Regions from separate parts of the Salinibacter sp. 10B genome, predicted to be linked through region 3. Evidence: riboswitches for the same ligand, from Rfam matches in the RefSeq annotation. Region 3 holds a riboswitch; each other region holds the start of a gene.
What was found. A riboswitch is a leader RNA that binds a small molecule or an ion and turns the genes downstream of it on or off. The one in region 3 is predicted to bind S-adenosylmethionine.
Positions count from the first base shown of each region.

Region 1: it holds a riboswitch for S-adenosylmethionine, as region 3 does, so the genes downstream of both, BSZ35_RS05445 (PLP-dependent aspartate aminotransferase family protein) here and BSZ35_RS00670 (NADPH-dependent assimilatory sulfite reductase hemoprotein subunit) in region 3, are expected to answer to the same signal.
Region 2: it holds a riboswitch for S-adenosylmethionine, as region 3 does, so the genes downstream of both, BSZ35_RS12235 (O-acetylhomoserine aminocarboxypropyltransferase/cysteine synthase) here and BSZ35_RS00670 (NADPH-dependent assimilatory sulfite reductase hemoprotein subunit) in region 3, are expected to answer to the same signal.

Region 1 covers NZ_MQWC01000004.1:1,240,564-1,247,326, reverse strand. Annotated here, with positions in the region: gene uvrB (excinuclease ABC subunit UvrB) at 1-727, shown strand, start outside; gene BSZ35_RS05445 (PLP-dependent aspartate aminotransferase family protein) at 1,031-2,230, opposite strand; SAM riboswitch class I at 2,331-2,475, opposite strand; gene BSZ35_RS19470 (hypothetical protein) at 2,736-2,894, shown strand; gene BSZ35_RS05440 (hypothetical protein) at 2,916-3,155, opposite strand; gene BSZ35_RS19465 (hypothetical protein) at 3,152-3,322, opposite strand; gene BSZ35_RS05435 (EF-hand domain-containing protein) at 3,623-4,195, shown strand; gene BSZ35_RS05430 (hypothetical protein) at 4,267-4,539, shown strand; gene BSZ35_RS05425 (damage-control phosphatase ARMT1 family protein) at 4,713-5,930, shown strand; gene BSZ35_RS05420 (YhbY family RNA-binding protein) at 6,030-6,347, shown strand; gene BSZ35_RS05415 (MBL fold metallo-hydrolase) at 6,414-6,763, opposite strand, start outside.
Region 2 covers NZ_MQWC01000004.1:2,972,072-2,978,834, reverse strand. Annotated here, with positions in the region: gene BSZ35_RS12245 (aspartate kinase) at 1-703, opposite strand, end outside; gene metX (homoserine O-acetyltransferase) at 910-1,974, opposite strand; gene BSZ35_RS12235 (O-acetylhomoserine aminocarboxypropyltransferase/cysteine synthase) at 2,104-3,450, opposite strand; SAM riboswitch class I at 3,583-3,762, opposite strand; gene BSZ35_RS12230 (DUF2892 domain-containing protein) at 4,035-4,250, shown strand; gene BSZ35_RS12225 (serine hydrolase) at 4,259-5,074, opposite strand; gene BSZ35_RS12220 (hypothetical protein) at 5,849-6,340, shown strand; gene BSZ35_RS12215 (hypothetical protein) at 6,724-6,763, shown strand, end outside.
Region 3 covers NZ_MQWC01000004.1:91,869-98,631, reverse strand. Annotated here, with positions in the region: gene BSZ35_RS00685 (bifunctional precorrin-2 dehydrogenase/sirohydrochlorin ferrochelatase) at 1-513, opposite strand, end outside; gene BSZ35_RS00680 (phosphoadenylyl-sulfate reductase) at 510-1,235, opposite strand; gene cobA (uroporphyrinogen-III C-methyltransferase) at 1,254-2,108, opposite strand; gene BSZ35_RS00670 (NADPH-dependent assimilatory sulfite reductase hemoprotein subunit) at 2,122-3,993, opposite strand; SAM riboswitch class I at 4,408-4,551, opposite strand; gene BSZ35_RS00660 (AAA family ATPase) at 4,738-6,126, opposite strand; gene BSZ35_RS00655 (sucrase ferredoxin) at 6,384-6,763, opposite strand, start outside.

The DNA.
Region 1 (6,763 bases), 1.1 Mb from region 3:
ACGGGCCGAGAAGGGGGAACGGGTGCTCGTGACGACGCTCACGAAGCGGATGACGGAGGATTTGGCCGACTATCTCGACAGCTACGGCGTGGATGTGCGCTGGATGCACTCCGACATCGACGCGTTGGAACGGGTGGACATCATCCGCGGTCTACGACTGGGCGAGTACGATGTACTGGTGGGGGTCAACCTGCTGCGCGAGGGGCTGGATCTCCCCGAGGTGTCGCTCGTCGCCATTCTCGACGCCGACCAGCGAGGCTTTCTGCGCTCGGAAACCTCGCTCATCCAGACGGCCGGGCGCGCGGCCCGCAACGTGAATGGCACGGTCATCCTCTACGCCGACGAAATTACAGAGGCGATGGAGAAAATGATGGCCGAGACGGAGCGCCGACGGGAGCGTCAGCTCGAGTATAACGAGAAACATGACGTGACGCCTGAGCCGATTACGAAGTCGCCCGACGAGATCAAGATGGGGACGGCCATTGCCGACGAGAAATCCGACGGGGAGGGAAGTAGCGAACGGCACCACTATGGCAGTCCGGATCAACTCTCATCCGAGGTGGCCGATCCGGTGGTTGAGTACCTGAGCGACGACCAGAAGCGGGACCTCATCGATCAGATGGAGGAAGAAATGGAAGAGGCGGCCGAGAATCTGGAATTCGAGCGTGCCGCTGAGTTGCGGGACAGCATCGAGGAATTGGAGGAGCAACTGGAGGACGATGGGTAGGGACTCAAGGATCGTCAGTAGGAGGTGGACGGAAACCGCCCCTCGAGTTTTTGTCTTCTGGATGTGGATTTTAGCAACAAGGCCTACATCCGGGCCAGATGTCTTCTGCATTCAGCGGATGCAGGGTTCGATTTCATTGGCCTCTCCCCGTTCGGAGCGATCCTGAGCCTGATGATGGGACTCACGTGGGCCCTCCGCGTGTTTTGGCAATATGTCCGAGGCCCAATTGATCGAACGGCCGTGAATACGAAGGGTGAGCGGAGAGAAGAGTAGCCGAATGATCGTTCGATCCGCCCGGCGACCTCATGTTCTTGTCTGTACCGGTTGCGGGGGGCGAGCCGGTTCAGTTTCAGGAGCGCGTGCGGTGTCGAAGGCCTGCTCCAGATCGTGGAGCAGATCGTCGGTCGACTCGATTCCGACGGAGAGGCGGACGAGATTTGGAGGAATGGTAGCCCCTTCGTGGGGCGCGTGCGGACTCGAGGCACGACTCATGGACGCCGGATGCTCGATGGTCGATTCCACGCTGCCTCGCGCTTGCCCAACCGAAAATACATTAAACGCCCGAAAAAGTGCGTTGATGTTCACGGTTTCGTCGACCGCTATCGAGACGAGGCTGCCGTAGCCGTCCTGCTGACGGCGCGCGGCCTTGTGGCCTGGATGGGTGCGCAGTCCGGGGTAGAAGACGCGGTTCACCGCCGGGTGCGCGTCGAGTTCGTAGACGACCGAGCGGGCATTCTTTTCGTGCTGCTGGACGCGCACGGAAAGGGTCTTCGTGCCGCGAAGGATGAGTTTGCTGTCGGCGGGAGACGCGTAGAGTCCGTACGCGTCTGCGATGCTATCAAGCGCTTCGGCCCGTGCGGTCGATTGGGCCACGACCGCGCCCCCCGTCACGTCCGAGTGGCCGTTCAGGCGCTGGATGGATGAGTAGACAACGAGATCGGCGCCCAGATCGAGGGGACGCTGCGCAACCGGCGACAGTACCGTATTGTCGACGATGAGTAGCAGGTCGTTTGCGTCGGCGAACTCGGAGAGGGCGTCCAGATCGGCAATGCGGAGATGCAGATCGGACGGCGTTTCCACCCAGAGCGCCGCGGTGGTTGGGCGGAGGGCCGTCGTCAGCGCCTGAAGGTTGGACGGGTCGCAGTAGGAGACCGAGAGCGTGCCCCGTTCGTCGAGGTGGGAAAAGAACTGCGCTGTATCCGCAGAACACTCGCGCCCACAGATAAGGTGGGCATCCGCGTCAAGGAGATGCGTGATGGCCGCCATGGCCGAGCGTCCAGTTGAACAGGCCACAGCCCCTGCGCCGCCGTCAAGATCGGCAAGCGTCTGTTCGAGTGTGGTTCGGGGAGACGAAGAAGGACGGGGCGAAGACGTCCCGTTCGTTCGTCCTGCCGGCTCAATCGAGTGAGAGGCGGGGGAATGGCTGGACGTACCGTCGCCGCGGGGGGCAGAATCGAGAGTCTGGCCGGCACGGGACAGCGTGGTCTCCGGGTCGAAGTCCATGGAAGCAGCCGCGTCTTGGTGAGCGAAGAAGAGGAATCGGTCTCACCAAGACGACAGAGGATAGCCCCGGAACCGCAGCACGACTGCGGGCGACGCGTTCCTCTCATCTTTCTCCGAAAACCACAGCAGAACTGAGGAGTCGGAGCAGGAGTTGGCACCAAGACGGCTCGCCTTCATTTGTGCGGGGGCGAACCCGGTTGCCACGACGTCATCGGGCCTGTTCCCTCGGTCGTTCTTGATGAGACGCCTTTATAGGAAGGAAGGAACCCGAAAGTGTCAAGTTGTCTCACGGAATCCTCAAACTGCAGGAAGGCGGGGAGCGCCGGTGGACAGTCTGAAGTGGAAAGGGGCACCTCTTCCGTTCCAACGGAATCCTGCAGGGGCGATTTTACAATAGAGACATCTGAGGGCACGTGGCAATGTTGACCTTCAGGGCCTTCAGGGAGTCAGAAGAGTCGGGGGAGACCGGCACCTGCTTCTACATCAAACTAGCGAAATCCCTCCCATGTCAGAACAAACCATCTGGGTGCTCGCGCTCGGAATCGTTGCGCTCGATCTCCTGCTGTTTATGGTGCCCATCGTGCCATTCCTAGTGGCATACGTTCTTGTGATGCGTCCGCCTTGGTTTAAGGCGTTTGTCGACGACCTGTACAGCGAGACCTGAGTGTGGCAGAAAAGACGGAGGCTACTGGCGAGGCGCCTGTCGAGAGGAGGGCGGCTCGCCTCCGGCGACATCTTGGGGAGTGGTGGCAAAGTAGTACCACGAAAAGCCTCCCGCGATGACGATAAAGGCCAGGCCAAGCCCCAGAATTTCACGAACGGACGTTTGGGGGGCAGCCGTCATCTCAGGGAGGGCTACGAGGCCGCCGACGAGTACGACAAACGCAAAAATGAGGAGCCCAAAGTACTCGACGAGAACATTCATTCGGACATAACCTCGGTTTTCTCAACGAGATCAGCGAGGATCCATAGCGACGGTACCCAGAGTCCTACAAAAATGCCGGCCTGCTTGCTGCCGCTGAACCAAAGATAAAGAGAGAGGGCAAGCGCCAATACGCCGGCGGCAAAAATCCACCCTTTGCTGTTCGACATGAAACGGGAGCGGTTCGTCGGTGAGACAATGGAGAGAGCCAGTCGAGCCCTTTGACAATTCGTGCTCACGTTACGAAACCGGTTCCGCTGCCGATCCGGTGGGACGCGAATTGTTGCAGCAGTCGCACATTTGCGGATCGAGTTGCAGTATGGGACAGCGGGGGCGAACGTCCTCTCAGAATTGAAAAAGAAACTCCGCGGCTCAGAACTCCGTTTTTCGCCCTACATCTTCTTTTCTGTCCATTTTCCGGTAGTCCAATTCTCAATTTCGTCGGTTCTCACGCACATCGGACCCTATTCATGCTTGGCGATCTACAGCGACGAAAGGCGGCCTACTACTTCGATCTCATTGACGAAGACGACAACGGGGTCATTGAGGCTGCGGACTTTCGAGAGCGAGCCGATCGGCTGGCAGAGAGCCTCGACGTGTCCGACGGCGAGGAACGGGCACAACTGCGTCGGCGCGTGATGCAGTGGTGGCAGCATCTCTCGACCCTTGCGGACGAAAACGATGATGGGCAGATCACGCGGGAGGAGTGGCGGATGTATTGGGCCCGCTTTAAGGTCGCGGTGAGCATGGGGAGCGATCGCCAGTCGATTTCAAACTTGCAGAAAGCGGCCCGGTACACCTTCCGAGCCATCGACCGAACGGGATCCGGGCGCATCACCGAGGAGGAGTTTCTGAACTGGCTTGCGGCCTGGGATGTGGAGGCGGACGAAGCGGTGTTTCGCCGTCTCGATCGGGACGACGATGGGTACCTCACGGAGGCGGATTTGGCGGAAGCCACTACCGAGTTTTACCTCTCAAATGATCCATCGGCGCCCGGCAATGTGCTGTATGGCGAGTTGCCGGAGGAGGTGGAGCAGCTCTGAGGTGATGCTTCTGGGAGGCTGGAGGGGCCGAGTCTCCGATCGGGTCCCAAAGGATAGAGACCGTCTCTGTGATGTCCGATGCGGCTTATCAACCAGTTGAGTGCCGGTTCTACGACGAACTGGGGCTTCGCATGATGCGGGGCACGCCCTGTCGGCTGATTGTCGAGACGGGCGATGAGTGCGTTGAGCAGGCCGGGCGGATTAGCGATCTATACACGGAAGGCACGGCTGAGTATATTCGCCTCGATGGGGGAACGACTATTCGATTGGATCACATCGTGAGGATTGAACAGGAGGAGCAGAAGGCGAAAGAAGAGGCACATCAGCCCGGGGCAACGCCGTAGAGCATTTGGGGAGCCACGTCGCCCAGATCCGGTCGGAGACGCCCCCCAACGACCTGTTTGGTTGCACACGCGGTGGAAACAACTGCAATCTTTGACTTTGAACATGAACGCCCAAGCGCACAGGAGCGTTACGGGAGCCGTCCCGATGCTTTTTCTCAGATCGTTCCGTGCTCGTGAATCGCCTGTCGACTGATAACGATCGTCCCCCGCCCCTTCGAGGCACGGACGCAGACTCTTTTGCTCATCATACCATTACTGTCCGATGGCCGCGCATCGCGCGTCGGGTCATTGATGAAAATGACGCTCCGGCCAGCATCACCGACCGGATCCAGGCCCTGATCGACGAGATTCCAGAGGGCCCCATCCGGCGGCTGGACGATCCAGGAGCCCCCGATGAGACGCTCTGGAACGAGCGAATTGCGCCCTACGAGGGACAGTCGTGGCTGGAGGTCCCGTGGTTCTTTGGCGAAACGTACTTCTACCGCCGCATCATGGAAGCCACTGGGTACTTTCAGTCTGGTCCCGGGAGATGGTCCGATCCGTTCACGCGACAGAAGGAGCAGGGCTACACGGCGTCTCTCGATGCCATTCGCACACTAGCCCAGGGGCGAGCCGAGGCGCTGTCGGCAGGGACGGGTCGTGAGGAACTCGTCCGCCTTGTGCGGACGGCCCTCTGGGGGAATCAGGCGGATCTCAGCATGTGGGCGGCCGATGCAGAGGGCCCGGATCATATAGGGACAGGGCAGGAGAGGGAGCACACGTTGGCCGACGATACAGCCGCGGCCCTCGATCATCTGGAGACCTTCGACCGCCCGGCGCGCATCGACGTGTGGGCGGACAATGCAGGGTTTGAGCTGGTCACCGATCTTGCTATGATCGACGGGCTTCTGTCCGCCGGCCTCGCCCATCCACTCGTGCTTCACCTCAAGGCTCACCCCACGTTCGTATCCGATGCGACAATTCGGGACGTGCACGCAACCCTCACCCGACTTGGGAGGGAGGACCACCCGGCCACCCAGGCCCTTGCCGGTCGGCTACGGACTGCCCTTCGAGAGGGGCACCTTCGACTCCACGACGCCTATGCCTGGACCTCGCCCCTTCCGGCCCGCGACTTTCCGACGAACGTGCACGCCGAACTTGCGCGCACGGATCTCCTCATCAGTAAGGGGGACGCCAACTACCGGCGGCTGATGGGAGACCGGCACTGGAGCTATACGACGCCATTCGAGGAGGTCGTGTCCTATTTTCCGGCGCCGCTGCTGGCCCTTCGCACCCTCAAAGCCGAAGTCGCTTCCGGGTTGAACCAGGCGCAGGTCGATCGTCTCAACGCCGAAGACCCTGATTGGTTAATCAACGGGCGGTGGGGCGTCATTCAATTTGCGGACACGTGAAATTGTGTTGGAGCCCTCGCATCTTCCCGCGAACGCGGCACGTACGCCGCAGCGACCCGTTGAGGCCGTCCGTTCTTCTGCGCAATTGCACCAACTGCCATGCCCGACCGACTCACCTCCCGTCAACGTGCTCACCTCCGTTCTCTTGCGCATGGGCAGGACCCTCTTATTCACATTGGAAAAGAGGGGTTGACCGAGGCAGTGGAGCAGGCCATTGCCGAGGCTTTCAACACGAGAGAGCTTGTGACCATTCGTGTGCTTGACAATGCCCCGCGCGACGTGCGAGACCTGGCCGAAGCCGTCGCCGGTGCGCTCGATGATGTGCTCGTGGTGCGTACCATTGGCGGTACGGCCCTGCTCTATCGTCCGCACCCGGACGAGCCTGAGATTTCGCTTCCGGAGGCGGGGGGAGAATAAATCGAGCAGATGGGCCGGAGCGTTCTCTGGTGCGGAGGAGTCGTTTTCGGGCGTCGACGTCCGGAATCAGGAAGAAGAGGGGGCCTTGTGTTTCTTCCAGTATCGCCGTAGCCCAAGGGCCGCCATCCAGCTCGGGTTCGCTAGCTCGTACAGCTCCCACGTCTCGTCGTCAATTCCATTGGCTGTGGCCTGCTCACGCATCCACGCAGAGACGGCGTCCTGCAAGGCGTCGGTATTGTCCGTGACCTCCGGAAGGGTTCGGTCCACCCACGCATCGGCTGCCTCGAGAGCCGCCGACAGTCGATCGAGGTGGGATGTCACGTCGTCAAAGACGCCGAAGTGCGTGGGGGCGAGGTGGGTGATGTCGTGATGCTGAACCGCTGTCCGGATGCGGAGAAGGCTTTCTCGCCAGAGGT
Region 2 (6,763 bases), 2.9 Mb from region 3:
GGGCCCGAGCGAGGGTCGCCGCCGAGAGATCACTCCCGCCTCGCCCAATCGTGGTGGTTGTGCCCTCGGCCGTTGCTCCGATAAAGCCAGTAACGACGGGCACAACGATCTCCGTCGCTTCCGTCCACTCCCGAAACCAGGCCCGTGTCTGCTGACGGGTCGGCTCCCACTGCACCGTGGCGTCGCCGTGCGCATCGTCGGTGCGGATGAGAGCAGTCGCATCAACCGGCCGGGCCGGGCATCCGTCCGCCGCAAGGAGCGCCGCGAGCAGCGGTGCCATTAGGCGTTCTCCCGTTGCCATGACGGCATCCCGGGCCGCAGATGCATCAGTGCCTGCCCCCCCTTGCAGGGCGCGGCGAAGCTCCGACAGCTCGGCCTGCAAAACAGGCTCGTACTGGCTGCACGCCGGACCATCTCCAACCACTTCTTTTGCGAGTGTACGGTAGCGTCGCCCCACGTGGCGGACCCACGCCTCGGCCGTAGCCCGATCTCCGCGCGTTTCGTCGGCGGCCCGCACGAGGTCGTCCGTAACCCCCGACGCAGCCGAGACAACGACAACGGGATGGCACGTGCCGACGGCGTCTCGAATGATCCGACAGACGTTGCGGAGCCCGTCCGCAGCCCCCACGGAGGTTCCACCAAACTTCAGCACGCGAACCGGTCGCGCGCGTTGAGACGTACACGAGGAGGAGCGCTCAGGCATGGAACGAGGTTTCGTTTTCCGTATTTCGTGTCGAGGTCATTTTCAGGTTTTCTATGGCGATACGCAAGTGTGTTGTACTCACTGATCGGCCCCACCGGATGAACGAAGGCAATTCTGCGGAGGGATTCACACCCTGTCCCGCATTGCACGGCACTGCCCCATATATGCGAATGCCTCCGGCATCGTGCCCTCCCTTCGCGGGATGATCATGCCGCGACCGACGACGGCACATTCGCGTTCGCGCGCCAACCGGCCACCATCTCGCTCAGCTCCTCGAGCTCAATGAGGAACGAATCGTGCCCGTGTGGGGAGGACAGAATCTCGAGGGTCGCCTGCGGCAGATGCTGCACCAACTCCTGTTGTTCAGAGAGGGGATAGAGCACATCGGAATCGATGCCTACTACGAGGGCCGGCTGTTCGATAGACGCCAGCACCGCCTCATACTCTCCTCGATCGCGAGACACGTCGTGCGTGTCCATCTGCTTCGTAAGCGTCACGTAGCACTGCGGGTCGAAGCGATCTACCAGTTTTTTGCCCTGATGGCGCAGATAGCTCTCTACCGCGTAGGGCTTCTCGGATTGCTCCTCCATTCGCTCGCGTCCAAACCGTCCGTCGAGCGAGTCGCGGGAGCGATAGGACACCATCGCCATCATGCGGGCCGTGGAGAGCCCGCTCGTGGGGGGATCGTCGAGCGGATACTCGCCGTCCTGCCACTTGGGGTCGGAATAGATGGCCTGCCGCTGCGCCTCGCTCCACCCAATTTGCCAGGCGCTGTGGCGCCCCCCGACAGCAATGGGCACGATCGACTGCACGAACGGCGCCCCGTCGTCGGTCGTCTCGAACGCCCACTCCAGCACGTGCATCCCCCCCATCGAGCCGCCGACGGCACAGGCCACCCGCCGCACGCCCAACTGCTCCAGGGCGCGGCGGTGGAGCTGCACGGTATCACGGGTGGTAACGATCGGAAAGTCCGTGCGGTAGCGGGCTCCCGTCTTCGGATTTACCGTAAGGGGCGAGACCGTGCCATAGGGAGACCCCGGCACGTTCAGACACACGACGAAATCCTCTGTGGGATCGAGGGCCCGATCCCGTCCAAGAAGCGCCCCCCACCAGTCGGACACGTCCGGATCCCCGGTGAGGGCATGACACACCAGCACGGCATTGTCGCCCGCCGCGTTGAGGGTGCCCCAGGTCTGGTAGGCCACCGGTACGTCCCGCAGCGTCGTCCCGTCCTCAAACGTAAACTGGGGGAGGGTGAGGGTTTGAGGCATTGGAGCAGGAGAGGCGAGTTCGGAAGGAGTAGAAATAGTCGATGATCAGAAACAGGCCCACGTATTGCGTATCCCGTATTGCGTATCTAGAGCTCCAAGCCAGATAAAATACGCAATACGGAATACTCGCTACGCGGCAGCAGTCGACGGAAGCGACGCAAATGCCTGATCGAAGTCGGCCTTGATGTCATCGATGTGCTCAATGCCCACCGAGACGCGCACCATGTCCGGCTCAACGCCAGAGGCCTTCTGCTCCTCCTCCGTCAGTTGCTGATGAGTCGTGGAAGCCGGATGAATGACGAGGGTCTTCGCGTCCCCCACGTTGGCGAGATGACTGGCCAGCTCCACGTTCTCGACGAAGGCCTGTCCGCCCTCCGTACCGCCCTCGACGCCGAAGGCCAGCACTGCCCCGTAGCCGTTCTCCAGGTATTCGTTGGCACGCTCGTGGTACGGATGGTCTTCGAGTCCGGGATAGCTCACCCACGACACCTCGTCTCGCTTCTGAAGCCACTTCGCCAGCTCGAGCGCATTGTCGCAGCTCCGCTGCACGCGCAAGGAGAGCGTCTCCAGTCCCTGCAGCAGCAGGAACGAGCCAAATGGATTCTGAGACGGGCCAAAGTCGCGCAGGCCCTCTACACGGGCGCGCATGGCAAAGGCCACGTTCGTGTCGAGCACACCGTCCGGGCCAAACGTCTCCCAGAACTTGAGGCCGTGGTAGTTCGGATTCGGCTCCGTAAACTCCGGGAAGCGACCGTTGTCCCACGGAAAGGTGCCGGCATCCACGATGACGCCGCCGATGGTGGTGCCGTGGCCACCGATCCACTTCGTCGCGCTGGCCGTCACGATGTCGGCGCCGTGCTCGATGGGCTTGCACAGGAAGCCCGCGGCCCCGAACGTGTTGTCCACCACGAGGGGCACCCCGTGGTCGTGCGCGATGTCGGCGATCCGCTCGAAGTCGGGAATATTGAAGCGCGGATTGCCGATCGTTTCCAGGTAGACCGCCTTCGTATTTTCGTCGATTAGACTCTCGATCGAGTTCGGATCATCCCCGTCGGCAATGTGAACGTCGAGCCCCCGGCGGGGGAAGGAGTTCTTAAACTGGTTGTAGGTGCCGCCGTAGAGATAGCTCGTGGAGACGATGTTGTCGCCGTGCTCACAGAGCGTGTTGAGGGCAAGGAACTGGGCCGACTGCCCACTGGCCGTTGAGACGGCCGCCACGCCGCCTTCGAGCGCTGCCACCCGCTTCTCGAAGACGTCGTTCGTCGGATTCATGATGCGGGTGTAGATGTTGCCGAACTCCTTCAGGGCAAAGAGATCGGCCCCGTGGTCCGCATCGTCGAAGGTGTAGGAGGTGGTGGCGTAAATGGGCACGGCCCGGGAATTCGTCGCCGGGTCCGGCTCCTGGCCCGCATGGAGCTGAAGGGTCTCGTAGCGGGGCGACTGTTGATCGTCCGGTTGTCCGTTTTCGCTGCTCATGGCACGCTCGGGATGGTAATGAAGGGAGAAACCATCCAGAAGAGCGAACGCACCAATCGCGGCGGGGAATAAAAAAACCCCAACCGCGAGGGGAAGCGGATGGGGGAACCACAACCATAGGGTCGAAGATCCCACTCATCTTCCCCCGACGCGGCATCGACGACGACCTCGTTCGCGAGGAACGAGCAATCGAAAACCGATGCATCGGGGCAGGACGGGGCACCATTTTCTCGACCCACCAATGTCGTTGGTGAACCGAGACGGTTGCCAGGGCTTCACAGGGCCTGCTCCCTCCACCCTTCTGGATGAATGTAGTGCTGATAATATTTTGTCTTCGGTCTCTAACAATACGCGCCACCTCGGTTAATGTCAACGAGGTATCGGAGGAAGTTTTGACGAACTGGAAACAGACTCCGGCATCCGGGACGATTCTGTCTGACAACACGGTGGACGAACGACGTACAGGGGAACGCTCCTTTTCTGTGACCTCTCATAGAGAAATCCCCTACAGACGCACTGCCCGACGCTTCCGATACTGGATGATACCTTTTCCTCCTTCTTTTTCGCTTAATCCGAGGTATGTTATGACCAAAAATATGGGCTTTTTCGACCGAGTCATTCGCGTGCTGGCCGCCCTCTTCGTCGGGATTCTCTTCATTACCGGCCAGATCTCCGGCCTCACGGCCTGGATCCTGGGCACGGTGTCTGTGATTTTCTTGCTCACCAGTGCGGTGGGCACGTGCCCGCTGTACCTGCCCTTTGGCCTCTCGACGCGTACGGGCCGAAAGGCAAAGGCATGAACTCCCTCTCAGGACCCCCTCTGGGCATCGTACACGACACGTGAGATCCGCGAGAGTGTCTCAACCCCAGCGGGCACGTCCGACAGGTTGCGCGAGAGGAGCACGAGTACGTACGTCGGTCCCTCGGGGACAAACACGATCCCGGCATCGTGGCGGACGCCCGTGATCCATCCTGTCTTGTGCGCCACCTCTACCGTATCGGGCAGACGAGCGGGAATCATCTCCGTGTGTTCTTGTGCCTTCAGAATATTGATCATCTCGGCCGAGGCCTCTTCACTGACGGCCGTGCCGCGGGCGATGTGCTCAAACAACACGAGGAGGCCGTGCGCCGTCGTCGTATTGTTGCGGTTCCTCCGGAACGCCTTCGAATCCTCCACGCCGCGCCGCACCTGAAGGCCCTCGGCCCCCAATCGGTGCATTGTGCGAGTTACCTTCTCCGGCCCCACCACCTCAAGGAGAAGGTTCGTCGCAAGATTGCTGCTGGCCGTAATCATGACGCGCATCAACGTGCGAATCGACCGCCGGTCCCCGAGGTGTTCGTACAGCGCGTCGTGGCTATCGTCCGCAGGATCTAGGGCGTAGGGGCTTTCGTCGACGATGCTCCGAAATTCGTTCTCGACCCGAATCGAATCGTCGAGAGAAAACTGACCGTTCGCGGCCTGGCGATACAGCTCCACCATCACCGGCACCTTCATCGTGCTGGCGGCATGGAATTCCACGTTGGCATCGAGTAGCACTTCTTCGCTCGACGCCTCCAGGGAGCGGACGGCCACAGCACACTCCCCATCGATCGATTCGAGGAGGGGACGGATGTGTTGTACCACGGGAGGAAGGTGAGGCGATTCAACGCGACGGATACGCTCGGACGAACACAAATCGCTCTCTGATCCGATCAAGTCCGGAAAAGCGAAGGCGATGGCATTCGTCTTGGGCTCTCGCTCACGCTCTTGTAACGTATTGGTTTTTCGGTCGTCCCCTTGAGAGAAGGTTCTCCAATACGGTTTTCGCCCACCCTCCGACCGTCTCCAGCCTCACAAATGAAAGGAAAAGAAGATCGCTATCGCTACTGTGCGTGTCAGAATCGTCTCACGATCCATCGGCGGCACGGAGCAGGTTTGGAAGATGCGGACGATGCCACCGCCGTCTTAATCTGTGAAGCATGCGGGAACAAAATAAAGGATCGCTCCCCGCGTATGGAGTCAGTAGAATAAGAGACCATGATGCCGATTGAGATTTCGCTTCAGACCCTCGTTGGGCTCCTCGTAGCCGGAATGCTCTTTAGCATTTGGTGACTGTACGGCAGAGGCTCGTTTTCCTCATAGCATGGTCTCTCGACTCGGGCAAATCCGGGTCCTGTGGATGTCGCGTACGATTGGGTACGCCATAAGCCCACAGGTGGTTGCCCCCTCCTCTATGGTGCGGATGGACATGTCTCTCTAGTTTTACGATCCGCGTCTCTATAAAAACGTAAGGAGGATGCTATGAGACGATTCCCAGGAGCACTTGTCATTACACTTGTCATTGGATTATTCTCGATCGGGTGCGATGGGGTTGCCCCCCGTTCGGAGACGATAGAGCCCCTGGACCAGGAATCATCAGTGATACAAAAGCAAGGGACGGCAATTGAGGCGTCTCTCGCCCAGCAGTTGAATGCCGTCCGACAGAATACCAAGAAATATCGAGACATTGAGGCGGCCCGGGCGGACGGTTATGTGCCCGTTTCACCGTACGTCCCCGGAATGGGCTTTCACTTTGCGGACCGGGTTCCGCCCTTCGGGACGGACCGAGACGACCCGCCGGTGCTCGTCTATTTTCCGAATGAATCCTACACCCCCGCGCCCGGAGACCCACACGACGCAATGCACGATGACGACCTCATTCTCGGGGCCGTTGAGTACATTGTTCCCGGCGATCAGACCTGCGCCCCGCCCAACCTCTTCAACGACGAGCAGTCCCCACGCACGTTAAAGGTGTCGGAGGCACACGGCTGGCACTACGAGAGTGCCGAGGACTTCACGGGGCTTCACGCCTGGATCCATCGGGGCAACCCGGCCGGGGTTTTTCACCACACGAACCCGAACATTGACTGAGGCTCTGCATCACGTTGGCACGTGGCTGACACGTGCACCGAGTGTGTCAGTCCCGTGATGGGTTCGTTTCCCGTCTCGTGCCTGTCCCTTAGGGTGGGCACGAGTCGGGGACGAGCCGTCCACGTGCCATAGTATTTGGCCACGCATGAAGGGGAGGCAAGAAAAGTTCTGAGGGCATTGGTTTTTGAAGGAAGGGCATTCGTAACAACATCTACACGAGACGTGTGGCCGAAAATGGGGCACTGGCCCGTATTGAAGTCCTCAGATGGGAATTTTCATTCCGCCGACACGCACCGAGAAGGAGAGCGGATGTAACGTCGGCAGTTTCGGATCGTCCACTCTAGAGAAACAGAATATCCACGAACGAGACCTACCGCCTCTCCATGGACCACAATCGAAATACGTCACTGCTGAGTCGCGTCT
Region 3 (6,763 bases):
GGATACCTGTTCCTGCATCGGATCGCGTAGTGCATTCATGATCGTGAGGAGTTCTTCGTATTCCGCCCCCACCTCCTCGGCCAGCTTCTCTCGAATTCGGACGGCCAGGGACGGCGCCCCCCCGGCGGTCGAGACCGACACGACCAGGGGGCCGCGGCGAAGAACGGCCCCATTGGCAAAGGTGGACTGAGCGGTATCGCCTGTGATATTGAGGAGCACGTTTTGCTCCCGTGCATCTTTCCGAATTCGCATTTTCGCTTCCTCACAAGCCTCAGTCACAATTACCAGGGCTGCCGTCTGCAGATCGCCGCGCCGATAGCGCCGATCTCGCCACTCAAGTCTGCCCGCCTCCGCCCACGCACTGAGTTGTGGGGGCGGATCCGGAGCAATGAGTGTAACCCGTGCGTCGGCGTCGAGAAGCCCCGTCACCTTCCGTTCCACGGAGGGACCACTCCCAACTACCACGGCTCGCTGCTCGTCCAGATTCGTGAGGTACACCGGGTAGGCATTCATCCCTCGGTAGGCTCAGGTTCCAAATGCAGTCCGCACTCCTTTTTCTCCGAGTCGGACCACCGACCCGCTCGGGGATCCTCCGCCTCGCCTTCTACCTGCTCGGTACAGGGCATACAGCCGATGCTCGGGTAGCCCTCATCATGAAGCGGGTTGTAGGGCAAATTGTAATGATTAATGTGATCCCAGATCTCTGTTTCCGTCCATGTTACCAGCGGATTCACCTTCACCACATCGTTGGCCTCGCTCCACTCCACCGGATCGGCATTCGCACGGGTCGGCGACTGGTCGCGACGAATCGCAGTGAGCCACGCCGACTTGTCGACCAAGTACTCGCGCAGGGGCTGCACCTTGCGGAGAAAGCAACACTGGTCCGGATCGTCATTCCAAAGCTTCTCGCCGTAGTCCTTCGCCTGCTCGTCCAACGAAAGGCCGGAGTGCACTCGAACGATGTTGAGGTCGAATCGAGCCGCAAGTTGGTCGCGAAGGTTGTACGTTTCTGGAAAAAGAACGTCAGTGTCGAGGTAAAACACCGTTGCCCCCGGCTTCACCTGCTCCAAAAAGTGCATGAGCACGACGCCGGACGCCCCGAACCCGGTTCCCATGACGGCCTTCTTCGGCTCAAAGGTCTCGAACACCCAAGTCAATACCGCACGTGGATGGGCCGACTCAAACCGGGCGTTGATCGCCGCAACATCCTCGTCGATCCAGGTAGTCGTGGACATGCTCAGAACACGGATTGGTTAGGCAGAAAAGGCAGCGTTCGGCAGCACCGGGGTTCGTGGGGAGGGCGCAGATGGCGACTGCACCTCCGTCTCCGTCGGAAAATCGCTTCCCTCCGTCGACGCATCGTCGAACCAGTCGAGCAGTCCCCCCCAATCCGCGACCTCTCCGACCACAATGGTCACCGGTGGGTCGAGAGGGCCCAAACGTCCCCCAATCGTATCGAGAGTCCCCCGCACCACCTGTTGGTCGGCCGTGGTCCCCGTCGCAATCACCGCGACCGGCGTATCGGCGTCCCGCCCCCGTTCGATCAAGGTCTCCGCAATCTGGGGAAGGCGGCGCAGTCCCATCAGGATGATGAGGGTGTCGACCGACGTCAGGTGATTCCAGCTCAGGGCCGTATCGTCCATCGTGCAGGTGTGGCCCGTCACCACTGTAAAGGCGCGCGAACGCCCCCGGTGCGTCACCGGAATCCCGGCGTAGGCCGGCACCCCTGTAGCACTGGAGATGCCGGGAACCACCTCAAACGGAATCTCGGATCGGTGTAGGTGTAGGGCCTCCTCTCCCCCGCGCCCAAAGACGAAGGGATCGCCCCCCTTCAACCGCACGACCTCTTTCCCGCGACGGGCCTTCGTCGCGAGAAGCGCATTGATCTCAGCCTGAAGCACCTTGTGCTCCCCTGGGGCCTTCCCAACGAAGTAGAGATCAGCCTCCGGCTGCGCCACCCGCACGAGGTCTGCGTGTACGAGTCGGTCGTATACGACCACGTCGGCTCGCTGAAGGAGGCGCCGGCCCTTCACTGTGATAAGGTCTGGATCCCCCGGCCCGGCCCCCACCAAGTACACCGTGCCCGAAGTACGGCTGTGCTGTGTCATCGGGTTGGGTTGGTTAGTTGAGTGAGGGCAGCGAATCAAACTCGACCCGATCGAAGAAATCCCCGATCGGTTCTCCCTCGTGCCGCCGGTCGGCATAGTCGCGCAGCAGAGTACGAATCGTGGGGACAATCGCCTCCATGTCCACCAGGTCGGCGTAGGGCTCATTCAGGCGCGAGCCGTCGAGCCGTCCCCCCAGGTAAATCTTGTACTTGTGGAGCGACTGCCCCACGATGCCGATGTCGGCGACATAGGGACGCGAGCAGCCGTTCGGACAACCGGTCATCCGAATCGACGGCTTGACGTCGTCAAGCCCAAGAGCGCTCATCTCTGCTTCAATCTCATCGATGATCACCGGGAAAACCCGCTCCGACTCCGTCAAGGCCAATCCGCAGCTCGGCAGGGCCGGGCATGCCATGGAATACTTCTGTGTATTCGTCAACTCGGCGGGCAAGGCCACCCCATGCTCCTGCAGAATCCGCTCCACGGATTCCCTCTCGTTCTCGTGAAGATGCGTAAGCAGGATGTCGTGATTCGGCGTCAGGCGCACCCCCGGCTCCAGTTGCTCCACGATTGTTCGAAGCGCAGTCTTGAGCTGGAATCCCTCTTCGTCTTTGATGCGCCCATTCTCGACGGAGACGCCGTAGAAGTAGTGGCCGTTGCCCTGCTCATTCCACCCCTCGTGCAGGTCGAGTTCCGGATCGGGCACGTCGCGCCAGTCGTCGAGACGACGCCCGAAACGGTCTTCCACCTCGTCGTGGAATTTCTCCAGCCCCCACTCGTCGATCAGATACTTCATCCGGGCACGTTTCCGGTTCTTCCTATTGCCGTGGTCGCGCTGGATTTTGAGGATCGCCGTGATCACCTCCAGCGCCTCCTCCTTCGGCACGTAGCCGAGGCGGTCGGCAAGACGGGGAAAGGTTTCGGGCTTGTTGTGCGTGTTGCCGAGCCCTCCTCCCACCAAAATGTTGAAGCCTTGCAGTTCATCGTCCTCAACGACGGCGATCAGACCTACGTCATGGGTGAACACGTCGACGCAGTTATCGCCGGGATAGGCGAATCCAATCTTGAACTTGCGCGGCAGATAGGCCTTGCCATAAAGCGGCTCCAGGTCTTCGCCGCGCTCTTTGCGGCCGTCGTAGATTTTCTTGATGGTCTCGACGCTTTTTTCCTCGTCGTCGTATTCCTTGAGCCAGACGTCATGGTAAGCCGGGGTGTCCGGCGTTGTCCTCTCGGCAATCTCCTCGGCGTACTCTTGAATTTCGTGCCGGACCGGATCTTCAATGGGCGCCGGGCAGCACATTGTGTTGCGCACCACATCGCCACACGCCCCGAGCGTGGTCACCATGGCCTCGTTCAACTCCCGAAGATGTGCCTTGAGGTCGTCCTTCATCACGCCGTGGATCTGAATCCCCTGGCGCGTGGTGATGCGGATGGTGCCGATGCCGTACTCATCGGCCAAGCGGTCGTGAACGAGATACTGGTCGGCAGTAAGCTTCCCCCCTGGCAGACTCGACCGCACAAAAAAGTAATAGTGCTTGTCGTCCAGCTGCTTGCGGAGATCGCGGTCGTCCTGCTGGTAAATGCCGCAGTGCTTCAGCACCTCTTTCTGTTCTTCCAAAAAGTGATCCGTGTCCTCGGCCAGCTTCTCGGGAATGCCCGAGTAGAGATATTCGCTTTCCTCTTTGTGTATCTCAGTGTCGGACTTGGTCTTCTCTTCTTTCTGGGCACTGTAGCCGGGCGGTAACGGGCCTGCAGGACCGGAGTCGTCGCCCGGTGACGGCAGGTCGGGCGTTTTCGTACCCGCTGGCTCATCATCGTCCTCGGCCCCGCTCTTCGGCTCCTCTGGAGCACCGGAAGGGTCTTCGGCAGAATCGTGAGTAGACATCAGTTGATGTGGTTTGTCGTCGGTTCAAAACAAGAAGTGAGGTCGTATTCCAGGCCTCCTCCCTCGCCGATCTACGGAAGGGGTACAGGGCGGAGCAACAGTGCTCCAATGTCGAGTGGAGCCCCTTAGGCCTACTCCGGAATACGATCACGGGAAAACGGCGACTAGCGACAGGTCGCCATCCGACAAGACGAACACAGACAGATCTCCATCAACGCGGTCGACACCGCGAAAGAAATGAGAAAGGAAAAACCGAAAGACCTGCCAAAAAGATGCATGGTTGCATGTAAAGATGAAGAGTACAACACGGTACCACACCGTTGCCTCCATCCCCCCTCCATCCCTGGGGATTAAAAAAACCTCTTCCGCAGTGGTGAGCGGAAGAGGAACAGCGTACCAACGGTACGAGTCTTCCGCTCATCAATCCCCAGTAGTTGAGGCAGGACGGGGCACCTTTTTCCCGACGGTGCCGACGGCGAACGTGTCCGCCTAGGTCGGCTGTCGGGACGGTTGCCAGGGTTTCACGGGGCCTGATCCCTCCACCCTTCTGGATGAGCAACGGGGTTGTCTCGAATGTCACCCAAAGATATAGGGCTCGAGTGAGAGCATGTCAACGGCGGCCTCGGCACAACACTTCGTCTTCATTTTTTCTTCCCTTTTGTTGTACCAAGATGTGGTATTTTGTTCTACATGTAAATACATGTTCTATCCTATTCTTGAGAATGTCTCACATTGCTCGTGGGGTTACTGCGTAGATGTGGATTCGTCGGCGGTCTCTGCGTACTTCTGCGCTCGCTTCACCACGTCCTCGTCAAAGTCCCGCTCGCGCCACTGCTCCAGCCGCTCGGCAACGTCCTGCTCGTACCCCTGGCCGGTGGGCTCGTAAAAATAGGTGCCCTGCATCTCATTGGGTAGGTACTGCTGCGGTGTATAGTGCTCGCGGTAGGCGTGCGGATACTTGTATCCCTCGCCGTGCCCCAATCCCTCCTTGTCTCGGCTCGGGTCTTTGAGGTGTTGGGGAATGTCTTCCGTCTGCTCGTCGCGGACGTGATCAAGGGCATCGAAGTACGAAAAGGTCGTATTGCTCTTCGGCGCCGTGGCGAGGTAGAGACAGCATTCGGCAATCAGAAACTGTCCTTCCGGCATGCCAACATACTCGAAGCCTTTCGCAGCGCTTTCGGCCACCTGTAGAGCACGCGGATCGGCCAGCCCCACGTCCTCGGCGGCAAAAATGAGCATCCGGCGCAGAATGAAGCGCGGCTCTTCTCCCGCGTACAGCATCCGGGCAAGCCAGTAGAGGGCGGCGTCCGGATCGGAGCCCCGCAGACTTTTGATAAAAGCACTGATGGTGTCGAAGTGGGCATCTCCTTCCTTGTCGTACAGCACCGCACGCTGCTGGATGGAGTCCTCTGCCACCTGGAGGTCAATGTGCACCGTTCCCTCGGCGTCCGGGTCGGTGGTTTCCACGGCCAATTCGAGGGCATTGAGCACTGAGCGGGCATCCCCATTCGCCGTGTCGATGAGATGGTTGAGGGCTTCTTTTGTGATTTGCACTTCCCGATCGCCATAGCCGCGCTCGTCGTCCGTGAGCGCCATCGCCGCCACCTGTCGGAGATCTTCCTTATCCAGCGGCTCCAGTTCGAAGAGGCGCGACCGGCTCACCAGCGCGTCGTTTACCTCGAAGTATGGATTTTCCGTCGTGGCCCCGATGAAGGTGACCGTCCCGTCTTCTACGTGCGGCAACAGGGCGTCCTGTTGCGCCGTGTTGAAACGGTGCACCTCGTCGATGAACAGAATGGTGCGCGTCTGGTGGTGTTTGAGACGGTTCTTGGCCTTCTGGATTGCCTCGCGGATGTCGTTGACGCCCGACAAGACGGCATTGAGGGACGTGAAATGCGCCTCGGTGGTGTTGGCAATGATCCGGGCGAGAGTGGTCTTGCCCGTGCCGGGGGGACCGTAGAAGAGAACGGACGTGACGCGGTCGGCCTCGATGGCACGGCGGAGGAGCTTTCCTTCCCCGATAAAGTGCTCCTGGCCCACGAATTCGTCGAGCGTTCGGGGGCGCATGCGATCGGCCAGGGGGGCACGCTCTTCGCGGGCCTGCTCGGCCTGTTCGGAGAAAAGATCGGGCATCAATGCCTGTGGTTCGTTTCAAAGTCCGGTGCCGTATCCCAACTATGCTCCTCGGGTCTTGCGTTCCGAATGGACAGTCACGCAGATCTAATGCCTCATGGAAGAACGGAGGATCTACTGCCAGTACGCCTCCGCGTTGTATCCGAAATCTGTGTGTATGGGGGTTTGGGTGTTGATTGGTCTCTGCTCAGTGCAGGGTTCGGTACAGCCTCCCGTTTGAATATTGCAGTTTGTCTTCTCGAATGAGCGACAGGTTCTCAATCGCCTCCTTTCGAGGCGTCCCAGTTCACCATCCACTCCACGTCGGGCTTCGTCTCGTCACTCCCACAACTATGCGGAAAGGCAACTGGGCGCTCCCGCCGCTGCACGTGTGCCGTTCGCGTGTGTCCGTCGGCCGTCACCTGTATCGTCCAGTGCCCCTCGTCTCCCTCCACAACCGTCCCCTCCACAGCCGTGAGATCATAAAGATCGAGGCGAGCCCGGAGGGACAAACACGCGGCCTGCACGGGACGAGGCTGATCGACCTGTCCGCGCACTCGATCGAGATCAAACAGCCGCCCGCGGTGATGAGCGGAGAGAAGATCGGGCACGTCTTCTGGGGAAAGCCAGCCGTACTGCGTACCGTGCGGCAAAACCA